DNA from 3 places in the Paenibacillus sp. FSL H7-0943 genome. Region 3 is predicted to be linked to each of the others. Evidence: riboswitches for the same ligand, from Rfam matches in the RefSeq annotation. Region 3 holds a riboswitch; each other region holds the start of a gene.

Region 1 (10,455 bases), 1.2 Mb from region 3:
TATGACCGATTGGATGTAAAGTCGCTTTTTGATGCCTATGTGCCCCTCCAACCTGGAGTCCTAATGAGATTTCGTAAGAATTCATACATCCAGTTAAGAAGTTATGCCAAAAGCTTAGATAATCCGGTAGTGCGTGGCGACGCCTTTCCTATTTTATTTTTAGCGGTTTCTCTTTATAAAGAAGCATTACGCTGTGCCATTACTATTGAAGGTCACCCCTACCCCTATGACAAATGGCTGGTACCTGTAGCCAAACAAACGACTGTCGGCCGAAAGATTTTGGAGTGTGCGGGCGATTTTTGGAGTTTTGTTAGAGATGATGAATCCTTTGCCCCTATGTACCAGGAGGATAATAACTTTGTCAAAATGGAAAAACGATTCCGGAAGATACTTGTAGAGGAATTCCGCATGCGGGGGATCGATGAACCTTGGTTAGTAGAGTGGTGGAAGTTTATGGAGGAGTGAGTGGAGCTATAGGGTGTTTGGGTGAGTAGAGTAGCTGTGGTGGCGGGGTTGCTGGGGATGGCTGTAGTGGGCTGAAATGGTTGAAGCGGTGGAAAGGCTGAAGTGTTTGGGTAGCGTAGTAGCTGGGGTGATTAAGTAACTTAAATGACTCCCCTTCCTCCTCTTGATTATGGTAAGGTATATTGAAGTGGAATTTTAGTGAGAGGTGATTATATGGACGGGACAGTTTCAATATTAGGAGTTCCCTTTTCAAAACTAACACTACATGAGACAACACTTCATCTAACAAAACATATTCAATCTGGGGAATCGAAACTTTTCCATTTGATCACGGCTAACCCGGAAATTACGATAACAAGTCAATCGGACGAGCTGCTACAAACCATACTTCAAGAAGCGGATTTAATCACTCCTGACGGGATTGGCATTGTGATGGCATCAAAAAGAAAAGGCGATCCTATTGCTGAGAGGGTAACTGGATATGAGCTGCTTCTTGAGCTTTTGGAGCAAGGAAATAGCTTGGGATGGAGTTTTTATTTCTTGGGAACAGATGAGCTTACCAGCTGTAAAGCGGTCGAAAAGATCACGGAGTTATATCCGAATGTGAAGATTGCAGGAAGACATAATGGTTTTCTTACCAAGGAAGAGGAGCCTGCCATTGTAGCAGAAATACAGCGCGCACAGCCAGATCTCCTGATCGTTGCGATGGGTGCGCCATACTCTGACAAATGGGTATATAAGCACAAACAGGAGCTTGCGCAGGTAAAAGTTGTTTTTGGCGTGGGGGGCAGCTTAGATGTAATAGCGGGAAAAGTTACTCCTGCACCAGCGCTATGGAAAAAACTCAATCTGGAGTGGTTGCATCGACTTTTGTTCGCTCCCGTTGCGAAGGGACAAAAGTCGCGATGGCGCAGACAGGCAGTGCTGCCCAAATTCGTGTTCCGAGCTATGATTAGGAAATGAAGAAAAGGCCTCGTTTATGGGGGCCTTTTTTAGGTTCGGTTGGTGGGAGAGGAGGAGGGGGCAGATGTGAGTGTAGGAAGTAAGGAGTAGGGGGAAGAGTAAGAGAGATTAGTGGGAGTAAGGTGAGGAGTATGAGCAAGAGTGAGTAGGGGGAGTATGTGTAAGAGTAGTGAGTAGAATGTAAGTGCGACTATAGCTGTGACCTTTAAACAAATTAATAATAATAAACAACACCGATTCTGGTTGATGCCATAGTCTCGTATTTAATTCAAACTAAAAGCTAAAGAGGAACAATAAGGGCAAAAATGCCCCTGAGTCACTGGAATTCCGCCGAAGTGGGAAATAGAAGGCAAAAATGCCCTAGATCGGGTGCAATTCAACCCGAAGTGGCAAAAGAAAGGCAAAAATGCCCTAGATCGGGTGCAATTCCGCCCGAAGAGGCAAAAGAAAGGCAAAAATGCCCTAGAATCGGTGCGATTCAGCCTAAAGAGGTAAAAGAAAGGCAAAAATGCCCTAGATCGGGCGCAATACAGCCCGAAGTGGCAAAAGAAAGGCAAAAATGCCCTAGATCGGGTGCAATTCAGCCCGAAGTAGCAAAAGAAAGACAAAAATGCCCTAGAATCGGTGTGATTCAGCCCGAAGTGGCAAAACAAGGGCAAAAATGCCCTAAAATCGGTGTGATTCAGCCCGAAGTGACAAAACAAGGGCAAAAATGCCCTAGATCGGGTGCAATTCAGCCCGACGAATCAAATCAGAGGTATAAATCCCGCAGAATGAGCCAAATCCGGCCCGACGAAGCAAATCAACGGTATAAATCCCGTAGAATGAGCCAAATCCGGTCCAACGAAACAAATCAACGGTATAAATCCCGTAGAATGAGCCGAATCTGGCCCAACGAAGCAATCAACGGTATAAATCCCGCAGAATGAGCCGAGTCCGGCCCAACGAAACAAATCAGCGGTATAAATCCCGTAGAATGAGCCGAATCTGGCACGACGAATCAAATCAGCGGTATAAATCCCGTAGAATGAGCCGAGTCCGGCCCAACGAAGCAATCAACGGTATAAATCCCGCAGAATGAGCCGAGTCCGGCCCAACGAATCAAATCAGCGGTATAAATCCCGCAGAATGAGCCAAATCCGGCCCGACGAAGTAAATCAACGGTATAAATCCCGTAGAATGAGCCGAGTCCGGCCCGACGAAGTAAATCAACGGTATAAATCCCGCAGAATGAGCCGAGTCCGGCCCGACGAAGTAAATCAACGGTATAAATCCCGCAGAATGAGCCGAATCCGGCCCGACGAAGTGAATCAACGGTATAAATCCCGTAGAATGTCCCCAACCCGCCCGGTTACTATCCATTACCAACAGGGAGTCGGTTTTCGCCACACATTTAATGTGATCCCTACTATGATGAGTGAAATTTGTTTAATTGAGCAGATACATCCGCGTCAATTATAAATAGGGTAGGAGTTTATCGCTGCAAAATAAAAAAACTGACACCGCTATACCAGCGATATCAGTTTACAGAGCTTAGCGATTAAGCTAGCGGCTGCCTATTTTTAGCTTGTTCCTCTCGCATCCACTGTGACAACTGGCGTTTGAGCTTAAGGAACTCGGGAGAGTCCGTAATCTCATCACGGCGTGGCCGCGGAAACGGCACATCGACTGTATGCAGAATGGAGCCGGGGCGACCGGAAAATACATAGATACGATTAGAGAGCAGCAACGCTTCTTCAATGTTGTGAGTAATGAACAGCACAGAGCGGCGATTCTCTTCCCACAGCTCAAGCAGCCAGCGCTGCATTTCACTGCGAGTTAGTGCATCGAGTGCGCTGAAAGGTTCATCCAGCAACATTAGCTCCTGGGGAGCGAGCAATGCTCTGAGAAAAGCTGCACGCTGCTGCATCCCGCCAGACAACATATGCGGATAAGCATGTTCGAAACCGCTTAACCCAACCTTGGCAAGCCACTGGCGCGCTTCCTCGCGGGCTCCCTCCCGCAGTGCGCCCTTGATCTCCCCAGCAAGCAGCACATTATCCTCAATCGTACGCCAAGGAAAAAGCGCAGGCTGCTGCGGCATATAACTAATTTCACCGCGTTGACCTGTAACGACCTTACCGTTCATGCGGATCGTGCCTGCATCGGGTTTCACAAGGCCGCCAATCATATGGAATAAGGTGCTTTTTCCGCAGCCGGAAGGACCAACGATCGAAACGAACTCTTGTTGCTCTACCTTGAGAGAGACATTATTCAGAACTTTCGTCTCACGGCGACGATGGGAAAAAGATTTGGAGATGCCGCTCACTTCAAGGGCGGGTGCCACGGTATGAGCTTCAGGAGAGCTTATGACTTCTGTTGTTCTGTGTTGCATTTGCGTCGCTTGAGACATACAGGCATCTTCCTTTCTATGAGTTACGGCGCGGCTTCCAGCGAACCAGCCATTTTTCCAGCAATGCAATAATAGCAAAGAGTACAAGACTTAAAAGTACAATAATAACAATAGCGACAAACATCCGATCCGTACGATATGCGGATTTCTGCAGGAGCATATAATAACCAATACCTTTATCCGCGCCAATCCATTCAGCGACCACGGCGCCCATAACCGCATAAGTAGCAGATATTTTTACGCCGGAAAATAGTGCCGGGATAGAAGAGGGCAGCTCCAGCTTGGTGAAGATTTGCCACTTGCTTGCGCCAGCCATTTTCATATAATTCATCATGACCTGATCACTTTGGGCCAGACCGCCCATCGCAGCGACAGCTACCGGGAAGAAACATACTAGTGTAATCAGCACGATTTTGGGCAAAAGACCAAAGCCGAACCAGATAATGAGCAGGGGTCCGAGCGCGATGGAGGGAACATTTTGACTCAGAATAATAAGTGGATAAAAAGCCCGTCTAGCCCAAGGCAAAAGATGCAAAAGCAAAGCAACGATCAGGCCTACCCCCGTACCAATGGGAAAACCAATTAAAGTGAGCCGCAGCGTAGCCATCGTATGAGCCCAAAGACCAGAAGCGTTACTGGTGGATTCACGGGCAATATCAGCAGGACTCGGCAGAATCCAGGATTCAATATGAAATACAGATACAGATAGCTGCCATACGGTTAAAAAGAAGACGACCGCCACAAGGGGCGGCCATATTAGCTTCCAGGTCGATCTCACGGCCGATATTTCTCCGTCAATTTATCCATGCTGATTCCGTTAGGATTATGAGCGATTTTGATCTGCGAAATTACGCTTGGACTGCCTGCTTCGATCAACGCCTCCTGCATCTGACGCACAACCTCCAGCAGCTCGCTAAGCTCACCTTCCATTGTGGTTTCCAGCGGATTCACTTGATGTTTAACACCGGATTTCTGAATGACCTCAATCGCTTTATCTACGTATGGGATGGAATCCTCATTGTTCGGAGTTTTTGGAATTACTTGAATGCTTAGTAGGGTGTTAGCCACAATAATCAATCCTCTCATTTTATAAGGTAAGTTCAAAAAGCCAACTTTGATAACGAAGTAACTCAGGAAGCAAACTCGACATCGAATCTTGAACGAACTTGGGAAGTCCGGTACTCACGTAGCACATCACTACGCTCCGTTCCTCCTTCCTCAAGTAACGTCCAACCTTCTTGGTTCTGAAGTCCGCTCTCTACTCCGCCGGTAAAAAATCATTACTGAATGCACTAGCAGCATCCAGCGGTTTATCCAGCAACTTCAGATCATACATCCAGTCGCCGTAATTTTGCCAGACCTCGGTTTTTTGCTCGCCCCAGCGGGCAGCATCGTCCTTGTATTTTGGGCTAAGCCATTTTTGGCTAGCTAGGACAAGGTCGGCGTCCAGGTCAGGAACGGCCTTCGATAACATACCGGCAGCCTCTTCCGGATGATCAATGGCATATTGATAACCTTTTGATGTGGCTTTCATGAAGGCCTTCACCAGATCAGGATGATCTGCAATTTGCTTCTCACTCGTCGTCAGCACAGGCGTGTAATAATCGAGCTGCGGCGCATAATCCTTTAAGTACAGCATATCCAATGGCTCGCCACGCAACTCAGCCTCAACACCAGTCCAAGCGTAGAAAATCCAGGCGAAATCAATGTCACGTTTGACGGCGGTAAAATAATCAGCTTCACCGATACTGATCAGCTTCACCTTTTTCACATCGCCACCTTCAGGATCCATGATAGCTTTCATGGCTGCTTCTTCGGCCGGTGAGCCCCAGCCTCCGTAGGTTTTACCTTCAAAATCCTTTGGTGATTTAATATTGCGATCTACTGGAGCAGCGAATCCCGACGTATTATGCTGAATAATAGCTGCTATCGAGACAAGGGGCACGCCTTGTAGACGGGCTAGCGTTAATCCTTCTTGGGCGCTGATGCCAAAAGCGGCTTCGCCAGAGGTAACCATAGTATCAGAACCCGCTGCGCCTGGCTGAACGATCTCGACGTCCAGACCTTCTTCAGCGTAGTAACCAAGATCCTTAGCTACGTATAGACCGGTATGATTTGTGTTCGGTGTCCAGTCGAGTGCGACTTTAACTTTGGTGAGCTCTTTTGGAGCATCCGTCCCAGCCGCAGCAGTTGGATCAGTAGCATTTGCTTTGTTTCCGGCTGTATTCCCATTGTTGCTGCCGCATCCGGCAATGGCAAGAATGAGTACACAGGTGAGGCACAACGTAAGTGCTTTTTTAAGGTGCATGTCTTCTTCTCTCCTTTAAGGTTACAAGAATCCCGTCTTCACAACATGAACCGTAAAGTGTAGTATGTACGTTTTTCTACATCTTTTAGTGATCTTACAAAAAAAGCGCCCCGAGTGATCGGGACGCTGGCTTGGCGCAAGGTTAGTTAAGGTCACAGGGACCAGAACCAATTGGCGATTCCTACGCTGGCATTATCCAGATCAGGTATAAGGGTCAGTATCTTGTGGGATACAATCTCAGCCGGCCAATTCCAGCACCCCTGGTTCTATGAAGTTAACGGGTATTTCTATGTGCAATATAAGTAAGCATAAGTTTTGTACCCATACTTTATATCTTATATTTCTCGCATACGGTGTATTATAGACGGCTGTACTCGGAATGTCTAGTAGTGCACTCCTGAATTTTTCCAATCAAGTAGTTTCTTTTTTGCTAGTCTAGATCTTTATATTTCTTGCGGTGACGCCGTTTAAGCTCACTAACCAGCGCCCCTAGCGTGAGGACAACGCTGATCAGAATCCCGCTCATGATCACGAAGAGGGCAAGAAATTCAAAGGGAGAATAACCAATCATTTTACTCCATTGAATCTTTCCATCCAGATCGTCAATGACCTGATTCATGCCGTAAATCCCGCTTACTACCGTAAATACAGTAAGAATCATCAGCAGATTATCCCGTCGCTTGGACTGAAACTTATCCTGATACTGAAACAGGTCATTTAAGGTTTCTTTCACTTCCTCGAACAAAGCGTCGTTTCCGTATACTTTACGCAGCTGAAGAAATATCTCCCGGCCCTGCGACTGGGAAATCAACTCCAAGAAGTAGAACTTTGCCGAGAACTTATTGATGGAGTAGATTAGATTGTCTATTTCCTCATAATCATGATTAATCCGAAGTCGGGAGTGCATATTGGCGAGCTTTAGCAGAACGATTTTGTGGAAAATATTGAGTAAAAATCCGTAATAATATTGCCCGTACATCTGGTTGGCTAGACTAACAGCAATCTCCTGTTCAGCGCGGGTCATGCAGCAAAAGGTTTGCTCATTCATCATATAATATGTGTCTGGACCCCAGCGATTATAGGAATGCTCATGACAATAGTTTGCAATATACGCTGGATCGCTGGCACTGGCATAGGGCTTTCCGTTCAGATTAATTCCATCAAGCTGTGAGGCGCGATAGCGTAGATTTACACTAATCTCATCAGAGCTTTCTTCATTCTGAAAGCCGTAAAAAGCTTGCACCTGCATTCTTTCATCTACGAAAAAAGGAAGGGTCTCGAAATAAGCCCCATTGATATCCGATTGATCCAGATATGGCTCCAGTCCATCCACCAAATTTCGGAAGACAAAATCCTCTACCATCTCATAGGTCTGTTCCCCACAATGAATATAAGTGTAATCATCCTGTATGAAGGTATTCTCTAGCGCACGGAAACGATCCGCGAATTCTAGGGCAATACTAAAGGGAATTGAATCCCCCTCCAGCTGGACACGTATCGTCACGAATCCAAGCTGAAAAGGACATATGAATATATCCGTCGAGAGAATTTTGAAAAATATAGATTGCTGCGGAATCTCCAGAATGCAGTCGAGATTATTTACTCTGGAAAAACGGCGAAACGAGTCGGCATCCTTCCTGCGTGGAAAAAGGACATGTGCAGCAAACGGTAAATAGGTGCGCTCCATTCGTTCATGGGAAACACAGTAGCCATCTCCGTAATAGGCAGCTTCAAGCTCTTTATTATCCAGAAAAAAACGTGTGAAGCCGTCGTCCTGTAATTGCTGGATAAGCTGCTTAGAATCGCCCTTTTTTATAGAAAAGGGAAATATAAACTGCATGAGCGCAGTATGTAACAAAGGCTCAGTTGAAGACTCATTCATTCATCGTCCATCCTTGTGCTCAGAATATGCTTATAGATCACATTACCCTAAAAGGATAACGTTGATACTGTTCTAAATACGGGAACTCTTTCCTTTCAACGCTTGCATGGACTGGAACCTCCATGCGGCAATGCTTAGCAGAAACAAGAAGGCGGCAAAAGCGGCCAGTAATCCGGCTGTTTGTGCCACTTCTAAATGGTCCATAGACCAGCCCATAAACAGAGGTAGCAAAGCACCGCCAACACCTCCGGAAGCAATCATAATGCTGGGTGTTGACTCTTCGGTGCCAGGCAGCATTTTGCTGGAGTAGACTAAAGCAACGGAGAAAATACCGGACATAAACAGCCCCAGCAGCAGAATTACAATGAAAGCAGCCATTCGATTGTCAGTGAACGGAAAGAGTGTCAGCAGTAACAAGGTTAGTAAACAGCTGCTGAGAATGTACACGCGATAAGATATTTTTTCGGCAATTACACCCGCAAACAATCTTCCTGTAGACATCGCCAGCCAAAAGAAAGTGACTGTCAGTGCTGCGGCAGACTCCGTCATCCCTAGCTTGGCAATAAAGATAGCCGGCATAAAGTTGACTAAACTCATCTCTGTGCCTACATAAAGAAAAAAGAAAACGATGAAGATCCCTAACAGAATCCATTGCTTACCTTTATACGGAAATTTTTTGTTAGAACGTGAGCTTGAGGATTGCGAATTGTCTGCTCCTTGGACAGAGGCGCGTTCATCCAGCATTCGTTGTAGATTACCGAAATGCCCTCTTGTCCAGAGGATAAGAGAAATTAAGGAGAAGGCAGCGACGATTAGAAAGGCCAATCTCCACGCTCCGGCAGCAATGAGCGGACTGGCGATAAGCGGCATCACGAGTGCGCCTATCCCGAATAGCACTTCAAGCCGGCTCATTGCAATAGCAGTTCCTTCGGTTACAGCACCAATAATAATGGTGCCGATAACAGCTTCGATCATCCCGAAACCAAAACCTGCGGCAACAGCGATAACATACATCCAGCCCCAAGGCGGTAGAAAGGCGTAGGCAATTTCTGCAACTAGTAGAAGACTGGTGGCAATGAGGATGCCTCCACGTTTTCCGAAGCGGCGATTAAGCAGGGGAGAGACCAACACACCTGCTAAAAAACCAGCGAATTGACTAAAGATTAATTCACCGCCAGCACTATAATTTTGATCATAATGTTGCAGTAGAACGGGCAGAATAGATCCCAGCACAACATGTGCCAGACCGATAACGAAGTAGGAAAGACAGCCGATCCAAATCAGTTTTTTCACGAAGTAAGCTCCTTATCTTGAAGTAGTTTATGAGGTAAGGTCGGATTCAATGTGAACCTGAAGGGTACATTATAATAAGCACCATTGTTATGATAAATCCAAACGGTGAGCTTGGATATATAAACTTTTGTTTACATGCTTGAAGGGAGAGATTTACGTAATGGATAACAAACAACTGGAGCAACTCATTATTAAGGCATTGGATGACAACAAGTTCGGTTCCTTTGGTACGATCGAAGAAGGAAATAAGCCGAAAGTACGTTATATGGCCATTTTCCATGAGGGTTTGAGAATTTATTTGGCTACAAATCGCAAAACTCATAAAGTGGAGGAGTTATCCGATAATCCGAATGCTTTTGTACTGCTTGGCTATGAGGCAGGCGGAAGCAAAGATGTGCTGGAGATTGAAGCAACTGCTACCGTCTCTAAGGATGAAGGCTTGCGCTCCAAGGTATGGAATAAAGAGCTGGAGCCATGGTTTACAGGACCTGATGATCCTAATTATGTAATTTTGGAGCTTACTCCAACACGTATTGAGTATGTAGGCAGCAATAAAGAGCATGGAGTATGGCAGCCGTAAGCTATAGCTTTGAATTGATCAAACAGCCCTCCTATCCCATATGGGGTAGGAGGGCTGTTTGATGTGTTATAATGACTTCAACTTTTTAGGTATTCATATCGGGGAGGAGCTAAAGCTACATGAGCGTTACTCTGTTATATATTGAAGATGATCGTGAAATTGGCAGTGTAGTGTCTGCTGATTTAAGCGAAAGAGGATATAGTGTCCGCTGGTTACGGAGCGGCGAAGGAGCAATGGAAGAAGCCGGCGCCTGCCAACTGGCTATTCTCGATGTTATGCTACCAGGTCTGGACGGGTTTACGATCGGGCAACGTTTGAAACGTTCTTACCCTAAGCTGCCCATTTTGATGCTTTCCGCCCGGACCTCTATTGATGATAAGCTGCAAGGTTTGGAGTTCGCAGATGATTATTTGACCAAGCCTTTTCATCCGGATGAATTGGCCGCTCGAATTGAGGTGCTGCTCCGAAGGAATGGGGCATCTGTTCAGGATTCGCTCACACTTAAACATCTAGTCGTATATGAAGGGGATAACCGCGTAATGAATGCTCAGACTCAGGAAGAAATCATGCTT
Region 2 (10,455 bases), 3.2 Mb from region 3:
TATTCTCTCCAAGTAGCTGGCGGATCGCCAATGCAGGTGTATCCTCCTGTCCTACATGAATTCCGTCCGCATCAAGCGCGATCGCTAAATCAATGTCGTCATTCACGATAAAGGGCACGCCATTGGCATGACAGATCTTTTGAAGTCGTCTGCCAAGATTAAGTCGTGCCTTATCGCTTAAGGATCCGGTACCCTTTTCACGGAATTGAAACATGGTTATGCCTCCAGCAACCGCTTCCTGCAGCACCTTAACAGGAGCTTTACGGCAATTTACGCTGCCCATAATGAAATAGACTTTTAATAGATCTCGCAGATGATCACTGTTCATTCGTTGCACTGTTTATCCCCCGCAGTCTGTTCTGATAAGCAAAATGATTGGTTGGTCCATGCCCAGCCCCTATGCCCAGCTCGTCCTCAATCGCCGCTTGTATAAATGCTTTGGCAGTTTGAATGGCCTCAGCTACGGATTTGCCTTTGGCTAGCTCGGCGGTGACCGCTGCTGAATAGGTGCAGCCTGTACCATGCGTATGTCTGGTCTGAATCCGGCTACTCTCCAATAAGGTATATTCGTGACCATCATATAGAAGATCGGTTACGGCTGTGGTCGAGGTATCATGTCCCCCTTTTAGTACTACATATTTGGAGCCCATGCCATGAATGATTCTGGCTGCTTTTTTGCGTTCTTCTATGGTGGAGATCGTCATCTTTGTGATCATTTCGGCTTCGGGAATATTGGGTGTCGTCACCAATGCTAAGGGCAGCAGATGGCTGATTAAGGATTGAACCGCCTCCTGCAGCAGCAGTGTGGACCCTCCTTTAGCGACCATCACAGGATCAATTACAAGATTAGACCAGCCGTAATACTTAATTTTATCTGCCACAATGCGGATGATGTCGCTGTTAAATAACATCCCGGTCTTTACGGCATCTGGTTGCAGGTCAAGTCCTATAGAATCAAGCTGCTGATTTATAGCTTCCAGAGTCACTGGATAAACCCCTTGGACACCCAGCGTATTCTGCGCTGTCACAGCTGTGAGGACGGACATGCCATAGACAGAAAGCTCTTGAAAGGTTTTTAGATCGGCCTGAATGCCAGCACCACCGCCGCTATCGGAGCCGGCAATGGTTAGAGCTTTGGATATAATCATCGAATTCACTCCTTTTGAGGGTCATTAACTGAGCTGTTTGATACTAGATCTTTCTAGGAAGACTTCTGGCGTGACCCATGTCAGTTGATTTAGAAACTCAACCTGAAAGCTTCCCGGTCCTCGACCAGTTGTTAGTTCAGCGGCGATTTCAGCGGCTACTCCGTAGAAGGAGAGGGCTTCCACTGCGGCCTCCAACGAGGCACCACCACTTACCGCGAGAAATGCACCCACAACAGCACTGAGCAAGCAGCCAGTTCCTGTAACCTTCGTGAGAATAGGGTGACCGTTGCTGGCAATATAAGTGTTTTTTCCATTCGTGATCACATCGTCTTTTCCAGTTATGATGACCACACAGCTTAACTTCCTCGCAGCAGCTTCAGCCAAAAGGACTACATCGCCTTCACCTTCGCCAGCATCCACCCCTTTAATGGACCAACTCTCCCCAATCACATTAGCGACTTCAGCCACATTCCCCCGCAGTGCGGTGATTTGCATCTCATTCACTAGTTTTTGAGTGACAGCGGTCCGATAAGAAGTTGCGCCTGCACCTACCGGGTCAAGCACTAGGGGAACCCCGTGTTTATTAGCGGATTTACCAGCGAGCAACATAGATTGAATGGCGTAGTCATTGAGTGTGCCTATATTTAGAACTACAGCAGACGACATAGCGGCGATGTCGATCACTTCTTCGTGGGCATCCGCCATAAAGGGAGAGGCACCCAGCGCCAACAGACCGTTGGCTGAGAAATTGGCTACTACAATATTAGTGATGTTGTGGATCAAGGGGTTGGATTCCCGTACTTTGGCTAAGTAACTCATCATAATTCCTCCTCAAGCTTGTATGATTAACCAACTAAACGTTACAGATTGATAAAAGCTTCCTGTGCTTTAATATCTTCTGGTAGAAGATCGTTGGTGGATAACCACTGCTGAACCTTTTCCCAAGATGTCGGGTCTTGATAACCAAAAGTTTGATCGCCTGCATTCATCAGCGGCAGTAGAATTTCAAGACTTTTTTTCTCAATCTCCTTGTCGAGCGGTGAAGTTGCATCTTCATGTGCAATCAGTAAATCCAGGGCTTGTTTAGGATTCTGCTCCACAAATTCCTGTCCTTTTGTTATGGCATTTAGAAATTTTTTAAAGTAGGCTTCAGAATTTTGCAATCCTTGTTCGCTGGCCACCAGCACAAGCTCATAATAGTCAGGTACTCCGTAATCCGTTGGATTAAGCGAGGTGACCGGATGTCCCTCTTTTTCAAGGATCAGTTGTTCATGGTTGATGAACCCGCCCATTATTGCGTCCACTTGTCCTGTAGAGATCGCAGGGATAAGGTCAAAACCTACATCAATCAGCTTGGCGGATGAAGGATCGCCTCCATCACTCTGGATCATTGTCCGAATCATCGCTTCATAGAGCGGAATGGAGGAATAGCCGATTTGTTTTCCCACGAGCTCTTTGGGACTATGAATACTGCCTGCTTGAGGAACCATCAGATGATTCAGTGGATGCCGCACGATTGCTGCAATCGAACGTACAGGGATTTTCTCGCCGCGTGCCATAAGCACCTGAGGCTGATAGCTGAGCGCTAGATCAATTTGATTCGCTGCTACAAGCTTTAGGGCGTCATTGCTGTCCGCAGGCATTTTGATCTCGACATCCAAACCTTCCTCTTGGAAAAAACCTTGCTGTTGCGCAGCGTATAGAAAGGAATGAACGGCATTGGGATACCAATCAAGCATAATCGTCAGCTTGTGTGACTGCTTATTTTCGGTATTGGAGGAACCGGTTTGGGAGTTATTATTTAGCTTGTCTGCCTTCCCGCAGCTGCTTAAGAGCAAAAGTGTGCATACTAGAAATACAGAAATAAGTCCTCGTTGTGGGGATTTTAAATGATTCATTGGTTAGATCCTCTTTTCTTTAAAAATAATTGTTCGAGTAAAGCTATCGCCATAAAAAGCACAACACCAAGCGCGGACAGCAGAAATACAGCCGCGAACATTTCATCGCTCTGCATATTTCCGGCCATTCTGCGGCTGAAGTAACCGAGTCCTTTACTGCCGCCGAGCCATTCCCCGATAGTAGCTCCGATGACGCAGTATACAATGGACAGCTTTAAGCCAGAGAAAAAAGCAGGCAACGCCAGTGGAATTTGGGTTTTGACAAGCAGCTGCCAGCGGTTTGCACCAAATGTTAATAATAAGTCCTTGTAAGTCTGGCCACTTATACGAAGTCCATCATATGTACTCACTACGACGGGAAAAAAAGCCGTTAAAAACACCACAGCCACTTTGCTCCACAGCGAATATCCGAACCACATAATAAAAATGGGGGATAGCGCAATTAATGGGATCGTCTGGCTAATGATAAGAAAGGGATAAATGGCCTTTTCTATGGGGCGATACAGGAACATTCCAGTACCCAGCAATACACCACAAACCACAGAAAGGACAAAACCTACCAGTATCTCCTGCAACGTCGCTAATAAATGTTGTCCGAATAACAATTGACTGTGCTCGATCAATGCGATGCCAATAGATGAAGGTGCAGGGAGAATAAAGGCTGGAATCAAGTGAAGGCGAACAGCTGACTCCCAGATTACAAGAATGAGCAGTACCAGAAGAATGAAGGGACCATAGTTGTCTAGATGTTTTTTAAAAGGTATAGGTTGCATGCAATCTTCGCTCCAACTCTGCCCGTAGTGCTATAAACCGGGGTTCATAGTTCATCTTATAATGTCTTGGTTTTGGTAGATCGACAATGATCTCCTGTAATTCGCTGTGCGCACCGCCAGATAATAAATAAATCCGGTCACTGAGCAATAGTGCTTCTTCCAGATCATGAGTGATGAGCATAATCGTCTGATTCAGTTCACCCCATAACTCCAACAGCCAACGGTGTATCTCACGTTTGGTCATGGCATCGAGAGCGCCAAAGGGCTCATCCAGCAGCATAAGACCACTTCCGCCTCCAGCCACTAAGGTGCGCAGAAATGCTACTCGCTGTTTCATACCTCCCGAAAGTTCATGGGGATAAGCCTTCTCTACATCTGTTAAGCCGAAGCGGGCCAACATTTCCCGAATCTGAGTGATCGTTTTCTGTTTACTAAATCTGGGCTTGATCTCCCAGGGCAAAAGGCAGTTGTCGAGCACTGTTCTCCAAGGCAGCAATAAATCCTGCTGAGGCATATAAGCGATCTGACCTAAACGACTAGCGGTTGAGGGGAGCGTAGGGAGTTTTATTTTTCCATGAGTAGGTTCGAGTAAACCGGCAACCGTTTTGAAAAATGTGCTTTTCCCGCATCCGCTAGCACCTACTACGGAGACGAATTCCCCTTGCCTGATATCCATGGATAGATTTGCGAATACAGGGGGTTGTTCAGTTTCCGGAAAAGAGTAGGTTAGGCCTTGAATAGATAAAATGGTCCTGATGATCTAACCTCCTAATATTTTTGTGGAGCGCCTAAACAAATAAAGACCCATCCATTTCCAGAGGAAATGAATGGGTCAAAAAGTTCATTCTGCATAATAACACTTAACATGCTTGATGAAAATTCTGCTCCACTTCCCTCCGCTGGTATGATCCAGATCAGGTTCCAAGGGTCCGGAGCTTGAAGCTCCGTCTCAGTCGGCCGACTCCCCTAGTGAAATAACAGGTCCATATTAATTTGTTTATAAATATACCATATCTTTCTGAGAAGTAAAGAGAGAAAGAAGTGAAGGATTAATCCAAGATTGGGTAAGATATAAGTAGAAATCTAGTTAATATTACAATTCCGATGTATATAATCGGAAAAAAGTATTGACGATCATGTGATGGCAGTGTACTATTCAATTTACCGGAAAAAAACCGGATAGAGAGAGGGGATTTAATAATGAAAAAATGGAGTTTAACTATTATATTGGCGTTAACCGTGGTCCTTGTAGCGGCTTGCGGCAATAATTCGAATACCAATACGGCTGCTGAACCAACAGCTGGAACGAATGGTGGAGCAGCATCTTCAGCGCAAAACAGTTTGGAGGCTGTGAAGGCCAGCGGCAAATTGCGGATAGGTACAGAAGGGACTTATGCACCTTTTACTTATCATGACACTGCGGGGAAATTGACGGGTTTTGACGTGGAAATTGCCGAAGAAGTAGCCAAACGTTTAGGTGTTGAAGCTGAATTTTTTGAAACTCAGTGGGATGGTATTTTTGCTGGGATGGATGCGAAACGGTTTGATGTCATTTTTAATGAAGTTTCCATTAACGAAGATCGCAAAGTGAAATATGATTTCTCTGAACCCTATATTGTATCCAAGGCAGTATTGATCGTGAGCGAAAACAATGAGGATATTAAGACCTTTGCTGATCTAAAGGGTAAAAAAGCCGGACAATCCCTGACCAGTAACTTATCCGACATCGCTCGTGAGAACGGTGCTGAAATCGTAGCTACGGACGGTTTCAATCAAGCGATGGATCTGCTGACTTCGGGACGTATTGATGCAACTGTGAATGATGGCTTGTCTTATCTGGATCTGAAAAAACAAAAACCAGATGCAAAAATTAAAGTGGTTGATGAGATTCCTGAAGGCTCACAAAGTGCTGCGGTATTCCTGAAAGGCAATGATGAGCTGGTGAATGCGGTCAGTGATGCGATTAAAGAGATGAAAAGTGATGGAACGTACTTGAAAATTTCCGAGAAATACTTTGGAGCTGACGTTTCAAAATAATACAAGGCTAGCAAGGCTAATTAAGCCTAGAAGCTAAAAAGGATGTCTGAATAATGGATGACCGCAAAATACAAATTTTCTTAGATACACTGCTACCCCTGCTTAAAGCCGGGGTGGCTTTTACCATTCCGTTGGCGCTACTTTCCTTTGTGCTTGGATTGATTTTGGCGATCCTAACCGCGTTGGCACGTCTTTCACCGTGGGTAATTCCGAAGCTAATCGCCCGTTTTTATGTATGGGTCATTCGGGGAACCCCGTTGTTAGTGCAGCTATTTATTATATTTTATGGTTTGCCGGCTGTTGGTATTGTACTCGACCCTTTCATTGCCGCCACCATTGGATTTACCCTTAGCGTAGGGGCTTATTCATCGGAAATCGTACGCGCTGCTATCCTGTCGATACATAAAGGCCAGTGGGAAGCTGCCTTCTCAGTCGGGATGACTCGTGGGCAGGCTCTGCGCCGCGTAATTCTGCCACAAGCTGCACGCGTTTCTGTACCGCCGTTATCCAATTCTTTTATTAGCTTGGTCAAAGATACATCGCTTGCAGCGATCATCACCTATACGGAGATGTTTAGAACTGCTCAGCAGGTAGCCTCTACCACTTATGAGCCTCTGTTGGTATACTCCGAAGCAGGATTGTTTTATTTAGTGTTCTGTTCTGTGCTGTCGGTGCTGCAAAATTACTTGGAGAAACGACTCGATCGTTACTCTGCGACCTAAAGGAGAGATACTTGTGATTGAAATCATTAATTTGCATAAATCCTTCGGCGCACTCCAAGTGTTAAAGGGTATTGATCTGAAAATGGAGCATGGAAAGGTACTTGTCATTATTGGGCCATCCGGCTCCGGAAAGACCACACTGCTGCGCTGTTTTAATCTGTTGGAAATCCCGGATCAAGGCAGCCTGTCACTTGGGGATATCACCATCAATTTTACAGATCATAAGAAAATTCCTCAGAATTCCGTATTGGCCCTTCGGCAGAAAACAGGGATGGTCTTTCAATCGTATAATTTATTCCCGCATATGACTGCGCTTGGCAATGTGATGGAGGGACAGGTAACTGTCCTGAAGCGATCCAAGGAAGAAGCGCGTAAGCGGGGGCTTCAGCTGCTGACTAAGGTGGGTTTGGCTGATAAAGCTGATAACTATCCACATCAGCTGTCAGGTGGACAACAGCAGAGAGTGGCCATCGCCCGGGCTATGGCAGTAGATCCAGAAGTGTTACTGTTTGATGAGCCCACTTCGGCGCTCGATCCCGAGCTGGTAGGGGAAGTGCTCAAGGTTATCAAACAATTAGCAGCAGAAGGTATGACTATGGTGATTGTGACCCACGAGATGAAATTTGCCGCCGATGTAGCGGACCGGATCATTTTGATGGATGGCGGTCATATCTTAGAGCATGGAACTCCGCAAGAAGTGCTGGAGCATCCGAAGAATCCCCGGGCTCTGCAATTTCTGAATAGACTGAATGGTGAAGAAGAGTAGAAAGACAATATACAAGAAAAAGCAGCTCGGGAATCATCCGGAGCTGCTTTTTCTTGTGTAGATTATTCAAATGAGAAGAGTAACTGAAATTTGGCTTATCCTCCAGTTTTCAGGAACTCCAAAGCGTTGTAGAGCATAATCGCTGCTTCGGCACGGGTGAGTTCGCTTTTTGGATTAAACTTTCCGTTAGCGTCTAGAGTATTGATCTTGTATTTCAGGGAGCGCTGAATACTGCCTTGATATGCAGGGGTCAGTGACGCTTCATCGGCGATATCTACTGGAACGATATTGATCATCGGCAGATTACCAACGCCTTCGATCGCTTGCACTAGATAGTTAGTGAATTGCTCTTTGGTCATAATTAGGCTAGGATCAATGTCTTTTGGAAGCTTAACTTGATTGTAATAAGCATTGATAAAGGCTTCAGCGTACCAGGCTTTGTCTTTTACTTTTGTGAACAAGCCGCTGGCAACAGGAGCTTTGTTAAAGTCAATGGCTGCGAGGCTGAGCTGGAGACCGCCGGAGATAAACTGAATCCCTTGGGCTGTAGTTACCTTAGAGCCAGGGAGAAATTGAGATTCGCTGACACCTTTAATTAACCCTTGATTTTTTAAAGAAATGATTTTTTCTTTGCCGTTTATGTTATCAATATCCTTAAAGGTGTTCCCAGCTGCAAACATCTGACCACCCAAAGAAAAGGAGAAAATGGCTACGGTTGTGATCGCTGCTAGTGTGCTCTTTTTCATGTTCATGTCTTTTCACCTCGTTGTATGGATAGGCTCCTTAGCCTTTGTCACTCCTTTAACGTTGTAAATTATGGAAAGGTTGCGGTCTAATCTGTATTATTTCACGAAAAAGTAGATTTTAATAGAAATATGGGCCAGATTGGGGTGTAGTACTTTGGATAAGTGGCATGAAATGATATAATGATGTCAGGCTCTTTTCATTCGTGGTTAATTTTGTTATGATTATATCGTAACGATTACTATTTATGGTTTGTCTTAACTGCATAAATAGGAGCGTCTCAGAGGGTACGGATGTTAAATCGTTCCGGGAAGGTAGGAGACCAAATGGATCAAATATCAAATATCAGTCAATTGTTTGCGGCGCAAAAATATAAACTAACGCCTCAGCGTGAAGCTATAGTGAACGTTCTGCTCGACAATGAGAAGGATCATTTAAGCGTAGAAGAAGTATATATGCTTGTTAAGAACAGCTATCCACATCTGGGCCTGGCAACGGTATACCGTACACTTGAGCTTTTATGTGAGCTACACATTGTAGAGAAGATGAACTTCGGAGACGGAGTTGCCCGTTACGATTTGCGCGGGAACGATCATTCGCATATGCATCATCATTTGATATGCAGCGTATGCGGTCGGTTGGAGGAAATTAAGGACGACTGGCTTGTGGAGCTGGAGAGAAGAGTGGAACGTGAATATGGCTTTAACGTCACGGATCACCGCCTTGATTTCAAGGGTACTTATGGAACATGTAAACGTACTGGCTGCAAAAAAGCAAAAGCAGAAGCAGATAAAGCAGTCTCGTAAGATTGCTTTCTAACCTAAAGACACAGGCTTTCTCCAAGCCTGTGTCTTTTTTGACTCGTGAGTTTTAAGAAGTCTAGCTTCGAGTAGGTACAAAGGATTTGATCCACGTTCCGAAACTGCCAGGGTTACGGCTCTGAACGAGAATTACACCTTCTCCACGGAAGCGGCAGACAAGTGCTTCACCACTGGTTATGCTGTTAAGCCAGCCAGAGGCTGCCTTTTCCACCTTGTAGTCCATATAGTCTGGCCATGCTACGAGGTGTCCGTTATCGATAATCATTTCTTCACCAGGTCCTAAATTTATTGCATGGATAGCACCGAAGGAAGACAGGAACACCGTTCCTCTGCCACTGATTTCTACAATGAAGAAGCCTTCACCGGAGAAGAGCCCTCTGGTTAAATTCTGCATTTTGGTATTTACTTGAATGCCTTCAGTTCCGGCGAGAAATCCGTCTTTTTGAACTAACAGTTTATACGATCCGTCTAATTCTATCGCCTGAATATCGCCGAGTGAGCCAGGTGACAGCAATACCTCACTTTGACCACGGGTCGCTCTAAGTTCTTGAAAGAAGAATTTCTCACCGCTCAGCATTCTCCCGAGACCGCGCATTAAACCACCATCCACGGTTCCTTTTAATTCTACGTTAGGCGACATCGCGACCATTGCGCCCATTTCAGCCTTTACGCTTTCACCGGGATTTAGTTGGACCTTTAACATAGCAAAAGCACCTTCATACAAAACCTGGTAATTCATCCTTTAAACCTCCGCATCTATTTAGATAAGATAGAATACTAGCTTTGCTCTAAGTGTAACGGAATTCTTGCTTCGCTCATAGTCTGGAATATGTTAAAATGAAGTTGTCTTATAGATGTAAGATCAATAATCATTCACCCATGAATAGGAGAGTGGTGTCACATGGCACGAACCAAGACACAAAAAGCCTTGCGTAAGGCAGAGCGCTCCGGAGCCTGGTGCGCAGCACAGAGTCGTAGATTGAATAGTGATTATGGAGCCATTTCACAGCATGTACGATTAACACCAAGCAAGCAGGAACAATTGAATAAGAATAGATATAAGGGGCAGATCTTCCAAGATGATGCTCCTTTTTTATTGGCTATTTGATAAGAGAACATCGCTCAGCGTATAGTAATTGAAGAAATAATATATAGGAGATGTATCCCTGATGAAACAAAATAAATATGACGATTCGAATTTCTTCTCCGCCTACCAGCAAATGCCCCGTTCTATTGGAGGGCTTGCAGCAGCAGGAGAATGGCATGTATTAAAGGCGCTTCTTCCAGACTTACATAATAAAAGTGTGCTTGATCTGGGCTGCGGCTTTGGCTGGCATTGCCTATATGCCCGTGAGCAGCAGGCGAGTTCAGTTATAGGTGTGGATATCTCTGAAAAAATGCTGCAACAGGCGCGTGAAAAAACGAACGATCCTGCTATAACTTATATCCAGCTGCCGATTGAGGACATTGATTTTGCGAGCGAGCAATTTGATGTGGTTCTCAGTTCATTGGCTTTCCACTATATTGAATCTTTTGCAGCCATCTG
Region 3 (10,455 bases):
AAACTAATATTGTTAACTTTTACATCCTAATGGCTCTAACTGTTGTATTTAGTTTAATGGGAGTAGATCAAACTGTAGTCACTGTGTTATGTGGTGTTTTTGTTTTTCAAATCTCCTTAGGAATCTTCCTGTTTAATTATTATGCTAAGAGAATGTAATTGGAATGACGTAACATCAATTAGAATATTCGAAAATATTTTGTTAGGAGAGAATGACATGGAAGTATTTGCAGAATATTTAGCGCAGATTGATAACCCGCAACATCGGGAAAGAATGGAAGAGGTTTTAGCTTGGGTAGCTGGAAAATTTACTGATTTAAAGCCAAAAGTTGCGTGGAATCAGCCTATGTTTACCGATCACGATACTTTTATTATTGGTTTTAGTGTATCCAAACATCATTTGGCGGTTGCCCCTGAAATTGCAGGAATTAATCGTTTTTCTGATGAAATTGTGCAGGCAGGTTATGATCACACCAAGCAGTTGTTACGCATCCGGTGGGAAAGTCCAGTTGATTTCTCATTACTTGAAAAAATGATCGAGTTTAATATTTTGGATAAGGCAGACTGTTCAACTTTTTGGCGGAAATAAAACATATTATTTAGCGTTCAATTCATTTTAAGCAAATTTATAAGTGGAAGCACCAGAGGACAAGTCACTTTTAATATGTGATTTGTCTTTTTTATTTGAATTCTCAGCACGAAATATTCAATATTTTGGAAGGTGGATGGAATGTTGGAAGCGAATTTATACACGTTAGTTCAACCTGCTGAATGATGAAAAATGGAAGTGAGACAAATGGCTACTGTAAGCGAGAGCCAATTCAGATTGGAGGATGAAAATGCCACTAAACGATGATCAACTATTAGAGCTATTAAGAGGTCAGGGTATTCCTGAGATTCTTGAGATTAAAAGAACAAAACAAGAAATACGCAATCGAGCAGCACTCAATAAAATAGAAGTGTATACGAAAGACAATAAGGTTTTGTCGTTATTAGAGAAAATTACGAAGTCAGATCATATCCCATTTGAAAATACTATTTACAATCATTACTCTACCAAGGATGTATCTATTCCGAGAGTCTTTTTTAATAAATATGATACAGTTGGACAAGAAGGTATATTGTTGATGGAAGATCTGACCCCGACACATAACAATTTAGCAGACTGGGAAGTGCCTATTGATTCTGATAAATTAGCAAACATTATTGATGTGATCGCACAGTTTCATTCTGCTTCTTGGGAGACAAGCGAGTTAGCTCATCCCGAGCATTTGAAAAGTATAGAGCATTATTTAAAGCATATTTCGTATTTGGAGAGAGATTATCTGGATTTTAGAAAGCACCAGACTTATAACCTTGGGGAAGAACAGTTTAGTATTTACGAGAAGTGTTTACTTAGCTTGCGTGAAAATGCCCAGAAACATATTAGTCGTATCTCCAGATATCAAAATACAACATGCATCCATGGTGATCTAAATGTTGGCAATTTATTATATCCGATGTTCAGCAGTTCAAGGCCGTGCATCATTGATCTTGAAGCAGTGAAGGTTGGGCTTTGTACCGAGGATCTCGTTATGTTATTTATCCACGATTTGTTTCATGGCAGTGAGGAGACTACACGTATTTTTGATCTGTATTTTCATTCAATTAACAATAAAATCAGGAGCGCATACACGTACACACAATTTGTGGAGGACGTTAGATTATCGATTATGGAAGGAATCTTTTTTCCAATAAAGTTATTTGTCCATGAAGGAATTAAGGATGAGGAGCTTATATGGAAATCGATATATGCTTATAAGAATCTATTCTGAAAGGAAGTGGCCCTCGTTGTTTTTTCTTCAGATGTCTGGATACCCCGGATCAGGGAAGTCTTCATTAGCCAGAGTAATAGCGCAGCATACTTCTGCTGTAATTCTTGATCACGACATTGTAAAGTCTTCTCTTATGGAATCACTTGGAGCAAACATTGGGTTCAAGGAAGTTGGAAAAATTTCGTATGACATTGAATGGGCTTTGATAGATTTCCACTTATCTCAAGGTCATAATGTTATACTCGATAGCCCTTGTTTATACTCTGAAATGATAGAGAGAGGATTGAATCTGACCCAGAAATATAATGTGGAATATAAATATGTAGAATGTCTATTAAATGACTATGATGAGCTCAATAATAGACTGCGAAATAGAAAAAGAATGATTAGCCAGATTGAAAGAGTGCCTTCTGAAGAGACATTACTAAAAACTATTGAAAATGCTAAAAAGCCATCTAATGTCAGAATACATATTGTTAATACAAAGGAACCGATTGAATCCTATATTAAAAGTGTCATTGAATACTTAAATACTTAGCCTAAATTTTGAGGAGGGGAACAGATGGATTTTGAGAAAGCAGCCCATTTCATTTGGACACATGGCAGATTATTAGAAAGAAGGGTTTTTGAATATATTTTCCACGGTGGATCAATGAGCAATGTTGTGACTTCACTAACAGCCTACCAAAACGAAGATGGTGGGTTTGGAAATGCAATAGAGCCGGATTTACGGGTACCCGGTAGTCAGCCACTTTTCATGGAATTTGCACTACGTTTTTTATATGACTGTAACATAAAAGACGAAGAACTTTCTCAAAAAGCATGTGATTATATTTCAAAGCATGCTGATTTAAAAAAAGGGATTCCAACAATATTTCCTTCATCAGCAAACTATCCAAGAGCAGAACATTGGAGTAACCCTCTTTCTACAGAGCCATCATTTAGCAGACTTACTGGTCTTGTCGGGCTTCTTAAGTGGCAAGGGATAGAACATTCCTGGCTTGATAAGGCGACAGAAATTTGTTTGGAAGATATTCACGCACAAGCATATGACGATGCGCATACAATTTTGACTGCATTTTATTTATTGGAAAGCTTACCTCAATCGGATTTTATCAAAGGATTATTTCAAAAATTATCTAAGGAGCTTATTACTGCCAACTTCTTTTGTATGGATGCCGCATCCCACAGTTATGGACTCTCTCCTCTAGAATTTTCACCATCACCCACTTCTTACTGTAGCAGCATATTTTCTGATGAAACCATTCTTGATCACTTAAAAGTATTAGAACACCAACAGGATGATGAAGGAGGATGGCAGATAACATGGGAGCCTCCCGGTGAAACAGCGAGGTTGGAATGGAGAGCCTATAAGACGCTAAAGAGTTTGATGATACTAAATTCATACAACAAGATTAATCTATGAGGCTATTAAGGAGATAATAAACACTCCAAGGAGAGGAACCTATGAACAAATTAAGGGCAATCATAGTTCCGTTATTCTTAATCTTTTTATTTGGATGTAGTAAGGAGCAAATTAGCGATAATTCAAAAAAAGAATATAGCAAAGCTGAACAATTTATTACCGATATGGGCTATCTGATCATTAGTAATGAAGGAATTGTTTCTGAATATTTATTAGATAAAAAACTGCTGACGGAAATGCCATACATGCAATACTGGAGTGTTCAAAGTGTTGATCCAGTCGATTATATAGGCAAGGAAATAACTACAAGTAAGTTCATCGTTAAAAATCACCCCTTAGATAATAAGAAGGATAATACAAAAAAACAAACCCTGATTTTTCTGCTAGAAGCAGACGATCAAGTGATAGGAGGCTATAGTTTTCCTGATTTCGATGAATTACATATGGGCTGGGTTTATACCATTGATGGGAATACACTCGAAGAATTGACCGGAGAAGCTTTCCCGAAATGGTCTAAGGAGTGGAATTTAAGATATAAATAATGGCTGGGGAGTATTTATAAAGGAGCAGATATGAAAAAACTAATCCTAGTACTTGTAGCTGTGGTTATTATTTCGAATGCGATATGGAGTTATTTATATTTCAATAAAGAGGTCGAAACAAATTTAAACACTGGTGTTCAAGTATATACACTTAAGGGTACAGGGGATACATGGGATGTTTTAGATTACAAAATAATAATTTCATCTAATAAAATTTTACGGGGACATGGGAAGTTAGTGTTCAAGGGAGACCCAAGCGCTTTAGTGAATAGTAGCTATTATAAGTATGAAGTCAATGAAAAAAACAATAATAATAAGGATGAAACAGTTCTTGTAAATGAAGCTAGGTCAACGGATGGACCCGTTTCAATATTAAGTAACACTGATATCGCGTCTATAACAGGTCCGTATTCGTATGACGAATTAAATAAAAATAGACAAAATTATGAAAATACCACTTTATCTATTACATGGAATGATAATGAAGGGGAGATTCATTCCGAAACAATAAGTTTAGATATTGAGAGTGAAATTTCTCTTAAGGATGATCTTTAAGGGTGATAAATCCAAGAGACTAAGATTGAATCTCAACGGACTGAAGGAAGATCCTCTACGCCCCAAAAGCCTGCCGGTACTTCACAGGAGACATGCCTTCAAACCTTCTGAACACTTTAATGAAATAGCTGGACTGGGCAAAACCGGACTGAGTCGCAACCTGAGCAATGGAGAGTCCTGTGGACACCAGTAAAAGCTTGGCTTTAGCCAGCCGACAATCGGTTAAATAACGGTTAGGTGTTTTACCCATAACCACCCGGAACAGCCTTAGAAAATGATAGCTGCTGTACCCGGTCAATCTTGCCATCGATTCCAGAGACCAAGGGCTGGCACATTCGACATGGATGATATCTGCAGCACTGCGGATGGACTGCCTAACCTCGTGCGGTACTGAGCCGTGAAGCGGCTCGGAGTTCTGCAGCAATTTTACTAGAAGCTCATACAGCAGAGCAGATAGTCTTGGCTCACTACGGATCACGTAGGAAGCGCTTAGTATATACATTTCCTCGAATAGTTCGTCCAGCTTAGCATCCAAATCAAAAGTGAACAGGTATGCACGAGACTGGTCCACTTCTTCTAATAAGGGAAGGACAATTTCAGTGTTAAAATGAACCCAGCGGACATCCCAAGGCTCGCCTGGGTCAGAGCCGTATTGCTGATAAGCCCCTTTGGGGTACAGAAAACCTCGTCCTCTACTCATCGGAATACGTTCGCCCTCATGGAATACATAACCCTCCCCACCAAAGATCAAATGCAGGTTATAACTCCCCAGAAACCCTTCGCTTCTTCTCTCTGTATGTTGTGGAAAGTGAGTGTAATGTCCCAAAAATTCAGGATAAGAGACATATTTTGAAAAAGCCGGTGTCGGCAAATACCATTGTTTCTTCATGTTTGGCAGCACCCATTTCTGTAGCGCAACAGAGCGCAAGTTGGATTAAGGCAATGAACGCAAGATTGTTATATGATAGCAATATTTTGTTATATAAGACCTCTTATCATTGATACTACAATAGAATTATATAATATTGAAAGCATATTTTTAATACTTTGGAGGTAATGATGAAGAAACCTGTCGCAACTGAAAAATTCGAGCTTGGCGTCTGTTATTATCCGGAGCACTGGCCAGAAAACATGTGGGAGGACGATTATCGCCGGATGCGTGAACTCGGCTTTACGATCATTCGGATGGGGGAGTTTGCTTGGTCTATTTTTGAACCGGCAGAAGGGCAGTTTCAGTTCGGGCTCTTTGATCGGGCGATTGATCTAGCACATAAATATGGTCTTCAGGTTGTACTTGGTACTCCGACGGCGACGCCTCCAGCTTGGTTGACTGATAAGTATCCCGAAGTTTTAAATGTAACCTACGAAGGTGTTACACTTCAGCATGGCATGCGCCGTCATTATAATTACAGCAGTCCTAAATACCGGGAACTGTGTGCGCGTATTGCAGAACAAATGGCTGAACATTACGGCAATCATCCGGGTGTAGTTGGCTGGCAAATTGATAATGAGCTCAACTGTGAGATCAGTGAATTTTATTCGGAGAGTGACCATAAGGCTTTCCGGGAATGGCTACAGCAGAAATATGTTACGCTTGAGCATTTGAACGAGGCCTGGGGAGCTGTTTTTTGGAATCAAAGCTATAGTGACTGGTCTCAGGTCTATCTTCCACGTCCGACTCCAGTACCGAAGCAACCCAATCCTCATCAGGCATTGGATGAAAAACGGTTTATTTCGGACAATACAATTTCTTTTGCCAAAAACCAAGCGGATATCATCCGTAAACTTGCCCCTAAGCAGTGGGTAACCACGAACGGTCTGTTCGGGCATCTCGATAGCCATGAAATGACGGATGAACTGTTGGATTTCTTCAGCTATGATTCCTATCCTCAGTTCTCTACTATTTTTTATGACCCGAATGAGCGGAATCCGCTGAATGATAGAGGCTGGGGACTGTCGTTATCTGTTGTTCGTTCGATATCCCCGAATTTCTGTATTATGGAGCAGCAGTCAGGCCCGGGTGGCTGGGTGAACCGGATGGATATGCCTTCTCCAAAGCCCGGGCAGATGCGGTTATGGACTTATCAGTCGATCGCTCATGGAGCAGATATGGTGTTATATTTCCGCTGGCGGACAGCTACGATGGGCAATGAAATTTATTGGCATGGAATCAATGACTATCATAATCAGCCTAACCGGAGAGTGCGGGAAGCGGGGCAGATCGGTCAGGAGCTGGCAGCAGCAGGTCATGCGTTTGTCGGTACTCGTAATCAGGCTAACATTGCTATTGTACGTGATTATGACAATGAGTGGGATGGAGAATACGATGTTTGGCATGGCCCGTTTATGTGGAAGAGCAATAAGGAGTGGTACAAGGCGCTTCAGCGGAAGCATATCCCGAATGACGTACTCTATTTACGCAAAAAAACAACGCTGGAGGAGCTTGCAAGGTACGACGTGCTTATCTATCCTCACCCAGCGATTATGACAGATGAGACAGCAGCACTGCTGGATGAATATGTTCAGCAAGGCGGCAAACTGATCTTCGGCTGTAGAACCGGCTATAAGGATGAGCGCGGTCAATGTTATATGCGTCCTTTCCCAGGTGCTGCTAAGGATCTATGCGGGATCACAGTTGAAGAATTCACAATGGTTAAGGGCAGTCGTCAGCCAACAACAATTAGCTGGTCGGGCGTGACCGAAGTCGTTACAGGAGCAGATGACTTTAATGATATTCTCAAAATAGAGGAAGCTTCGGTTGAAGTGATGGCGGTTTACGCCTCTGATTATTATGCGGGAAAACCGGCGGTAACTAAAAATCGTCGCGGCAAGGGTGAGGTTTGGTATTACGGAGCCGTATTTAATGAACAGGCAGCGGCTGAGATCATAAATTTAATTGATCTACAATCGCCAGCAGATTGGCTGGAGCTCCCAGAAGAGGTAGAGCTGCAAGTCCGTACCGGAGCTTCTTCCAGTTATGCTTTTTTGCTTAATTATAGTGAGACTCCTGTCACGATCCATCTTCGTGAGACCAAAACAGATTTACTGAGCGGCACAACATTGTCGGGCGAGGTGCTTCTGGAAGGATTTGGGGTATTGGTGTTAAACTAACGTATACATTGATCTCACATTTGAGTAGATTTGGATAATTCTCTCTTTTCGGTTATACTTTGAAGTAGCAATTATATAGTCACGGGAGCTTGGTGGGACCAGGCTGAGAGGATAGTTATAACTATCGACCGTCAAACCTGATCTGGATAATGCCAGCGGAGGAAATGGAGCTCTATTTCTATTTGTCTACTCTAAGGCCGCATCTTATACAGATGTGGCCTTTTCTATGTGTGGGGAGTAGACCGTCTCCGCTTGATCAAATCACCTTATAGGAGGAATTGAGATGACAAGCGAATTGAACAACGATCCAATCAATCTATCAGCTTTTCCAGCAAGTCAAAAAGTGTATGTAAAGGGTTCACGGCCTGATATACAGGTGCCTATGCGGGAGATCTCACTTAGTCCAACTGCGGGCATAGACGGCGAAGAGGAGAATGCCCCAATTCATGTCTATGACACAAGCGGGGCTTACACGGATGCTAATATTCATACTGATATTCGTCAGGGGTTAGAGCCCAATCGTCTAAGCTGGATTGAGGAACGAGGGGATGCGGAAGCGTACGAAGGAAGAACCGTGAAGCCTGAAGATAACGGGAATGCAACGGGAAAAGCTGTGGCGGAAGTGTTTCCAGCGCTCCATAGAAAACCTTTGCGAGCGAAAAAGGGGCGTAATGTCTCTCAAATGCATTATGCACGCAAAGGGATTATTACTTCGGAAATGGAATACGTTGCGATTCGTGAGAATGTGGCACCGGAATTTGTAAGAGATGAAGTAGCCCGCGGCCGCGCCATCATCCCATCGAATATCAATCATCCAGAGAGTGAACCGATGATTATTGGACGCAATTTTTTAGTGAAGATCAATGCCAATATAGGAAATTCCGCAGTATCCTCCTCCATAGAGGAAGAGGTAGAGAAGATGAGATGGGCCACCCGCTGGGGTGCAGATAATATAATGGATCTCTCCACAGGTAAAAACATCCATACGACACGCGAGTGGATCATCCGTAATTCTCCTGTTCCTATTGGCACGGTGCCTATCTATCAAGCGTTGGAAAAAGTGAATGGGAAAGCGGAAGATTTAACGTGGGAAGTGTACCGTGATACGCTCATTGAGCAAGCGGAGCAAGGGGTTGATTATTTTACCATTCATGCGGGGGTTCTGCTTCGTTATATCCCGTTGACGGCACAACGTATGACTGGCATTGTTTCAAGAGGTGGTTCCATTATGGCGGCATGGTGTCTTGCGCATCATCAAGAGAACTTTTTATATACACATTTTGAAGAGATATGTGAAATCATGAAGCTGTACGATGTTTCTTTTTCCCTAGGCGATGGATTACGTCCGGGTTCGATTGCTGATGCGAATGATGAAGCACAATTTGCCGAGTTAGAGACGTTAGGTGAATTAACAGCTATAGCTTGGAGTCATGATGTACAGGTGATGGTAGAGGGTCCAGGACATGTGCCGATGCACTTGATTAAAGAGAATATGGATAAGCAACTTGAAACCTGTAACGAAGCCCCTTTTTATACATTAGGTCCACTGACTACAGATATTGCGCCTGGTTATGATCATATTACCTCTGCTATAGGTGCAGCGATGATTGGTTGGTTCGGTACAGCAATGTTGTGTTACGTAACTCCGAAGGAGCATCTTGGCCTGCCTAATAAGGAAGATGTACGTGTAGGGGTCATTACTTATAAAATAGCGGCTCATGCCGCAGATTTGGCGAAAGGGCATAAAGGAGCACAAGACCGGGATAATGCTCTTTCGAAAGCCCGTTTTGAATTTCGTTGGCGTGATCAATTTCATTTATCGTTAGATCCTGAGCGAGCGCTAGAATATCATGATGAGACATTGCCTGCGGAAGGCGCTAAAACAGCTCATTTTTGTTCCATGTGCGGGCCGAAATTTTGCAGTATGAAGATCTCTCATAATATCCGTAATACGACGAGAATTGAATCAGGAATGCAAGAGAAGGCGCAAGAGTTTCTCCAAGGCGGGAGCCTCATTTATAGATAACTTTTTTTGCTAAAAAGAAATATCTAAAAGAAGTCGTCATTGGCGGCTTCTTCTTTTATACTTTGAATAGATAGGAGTTGATGAAATGGAAGCGATTCGTTCAGAGGAAGCCATTTTAGAGGATTTAAGTAATAGTTTCTATCATTTTTTTGGATTGAAAGTCCTTCATGCTACCCCAATAAAACGTGGCTGGTTAAATCTTAAATGGAAAATCATAACGGATTCAGGACCATTTCTACTTAAACAATACAACAAAAAAAGATATAAATTGTATAACCCAGAAGAGCTGAACTTTGCTTTTTCTCAACAGAAAAGACTGTATCTACAGGGGCTCCCATGTCCCGAATTGTTGGCTTATAACCATAAAGTTTTATTGGAATCAGATATGGGAGAGACGTTTATGGTTATGGAATATTGTGAAGGGCGTGTCATAGAGCCGGGCAAAATTAACATCCTTCAAATGTTTGATTTGGGTCGTGCCACAGGTAAAATGCATCGTTTATTAAATGATGGGACCCTTAGTTTGAAAAGAACCCCACAATTTATTCCCCAAAGCCCTGAGGAACGTTTAGAACATTGGAATGTACTCCTACAACAATCAAAGGAAATGGGCAAAACTTCACTCATCACTGACCTAGAGATACAACTGAGAGCGACTGAAGAAATAGATCCGGAAATATTCGAAGGACTTGTAGCTGGATGGGCACATCGTGATTTATGGGTTGATAATCTTTTATTTCAAGATAGCCAATTGTCTGCAATTCTAGATTTTGATCGGTTCAAATATGATTATCCGCAGCTTGATGTAGCGCGAGCAGTGATGTCATGTGCTTTAGATGAAGATTTAGATGGAGCACTAGCTTCAGCATTTATTGACGGATATCGTGAGGAACGAACGGTGGAGCAGGGGTATTTAACAAAATCATTGCAGTTGTTGTGGTATATGGAAAGCCCGTGGTGGATTAATGCCGCGATGGACAAA

Evidence for each region. Region 3 has a riboswitch for thiamine pyrophosphate ahead of thiC (phosphomethylpyrimidine synthase ThiC). Riboswitches for the same ligand answer to the same signal wherever they lie in the genome.
Region 1: another riboswitch for thiamine pyrophosphate. It lies ahead of NSQ55_RS02170 (ABC transporter substrate-binding protein); the one in region 3 lies ahead of thiC (phosphomethylpyrimidine synthase ThiC).
Region 2: another riboswitch for thiamine pyrophosphate. It lies ahead of NSQ55_RS12660 (ABC transporter ATP-binding protein); the one in region 3 lies ahead of thiC (phosphomethylpyrimidine synthase ThiC).

The regions. Positions count from the first base shown of each region.
Region 1 covers NZ_CP150148.1:479,909-490,363, forward strand. The annotation lists gene NSQ55_RS02135 (nucleotidyltransferase domain-containing protein) at 1-465, shown strand, start outside; gene NSQ55_RS02140 (WecB/TagA/CpsF family glycosyltransferase) at 679-1,428, shown strand; gene NSQ55_RS02145 (hypothetical protein) at 2,146-2,331, opposite strand; gene NSQ55_RS02150 (hypothetical protein) at 2,429-2,770, opposite strand; gene NSQ55_RS02155 (ABC transporter ATP-binding protein) at 2,969-3,802, opposite strand; gene NSQ55_RS02160 (ABC transporter permease) at 3,837-4,598, opposite strand; gene NSQ55_RS02165 (MTH1187 family thiamine-binding protein) at 4,595-4,888, opposite strand; gene NSQ55_RS02170 (ABC transporter substrate-binding protein) at 5,079-6,128, opposite strand; TPP riboswitch at 6,290-6,400, opposite strand; gene NSQ55_RS02175 (hypothetical protein) at 6,559-8,010, opposite strand; gene NSQ55_RS02180 (MFS transporter) at 8,083-9,303, opposite strand; gene NSQ55_RS02185 (pyridoxamine 5'-phosphate oxidase family protein) at 9,464-9,883, shown strand; gene NSQ55_RS02190 (response regulator transcription factor) at 10,003-10,455, shown strand, end outside.
Region 2 covers NZ_CP150148.1:2,929,735-2,940,189, forward strand. The annotation lists gene thiE (thiamine phosphate synthase) at 1-328, opposite strand, end outside; gene thiD (bifunctional hydroxymethylpyrimidine kinase/phosphomethylpyrimidine kinase) at 318-1,148, opposite strand; gene thiM (hydroxyethylthiazole kinase) at 1,173-1,967, opposite strand; gene NSQ55_RS12650 (ABC transporter substrate-binding protein) at 2,009-3,046, opposite strand; gene NSQ55_RS12655 (ABC transporter permease) at 3,043-3,819, opposite strand; gene NSQ55_RS12660 (ABC transporter ATP-binding protein) at 3,800-4,495, opposite strand; TPP riboswitch at 4,694-4,797, opposite strand; gene NSQ55_RS12665 (amino acid ABC transporter substrate-binding protein) at 5,020-5,856, shown strand; gene NSQ55_RS12670 (amino acid ABC transporter permease) at 5,910-6,578, shown strand; gene NSQ55_RS12675 (amino acid ABC transporter ATP-binding protein) at 6,592-7,344, shown strand; gene NSQ55_RS12680 (S-layer homology domain-containing protein) at 7,440-8,096, opposite strand; gene NSQ55_RS12685 (transcriptional repressor) at 8,415-8,894, shown strand; gene NSQ55_RS12690 (TIGR00266 family protein) at 8,968-9,648, opposite strand; gene NSQ55_RS12695 (hypothetical protein) at 9,811-10,017, shown strand; gene NSQ55_RS12700 (class I SAM-dependent methyltransferase) at 10,079-10,455, shown strand, end outside.
Region 3 covers NZ_CP150148.1:6,151,639-6,162,093, reverse strand. The annotation lists gene NSQ55_RS26880 (hypothetical protein) at 1-158, shown strand, start outside; gene NSQ55_RS26875 (iron chaperone) at 217-588, shown strand; gene NSQ55_RS26870 (phosphotransferase) at 839-1,813, shown strand; gene NSQ55_RS26865 (AAA family ATPase) at 1,830-2,351, shown strand; gene NSQ55_RS26860 (hypothetical protein) at 2,376-3,239, shown strand; gene NSQ55_RS26855 (hypothetical protein) at 3,281-3,781, shown strand; gene NSQ55_RS26850 (hypothetical protein) at 3,812-4,336, shown strand; gene NSQ55_RS26845 (AraC family transcriptional regulator) at 4,392-5,225, opposite strand; gene NSQ55_RS26840 (beta-galactosidase) at 5,396-7,447, shown strand; TPP riboswitch at 7,519-7,627, shown strand; gene thiC (phosphomethylpyrimidine synthase ThiC) at 7,731-9,473, shown strand; gene NSQ55_RS26830 (phosphotransferase) at 9,559-10,455, shown strand, end outside.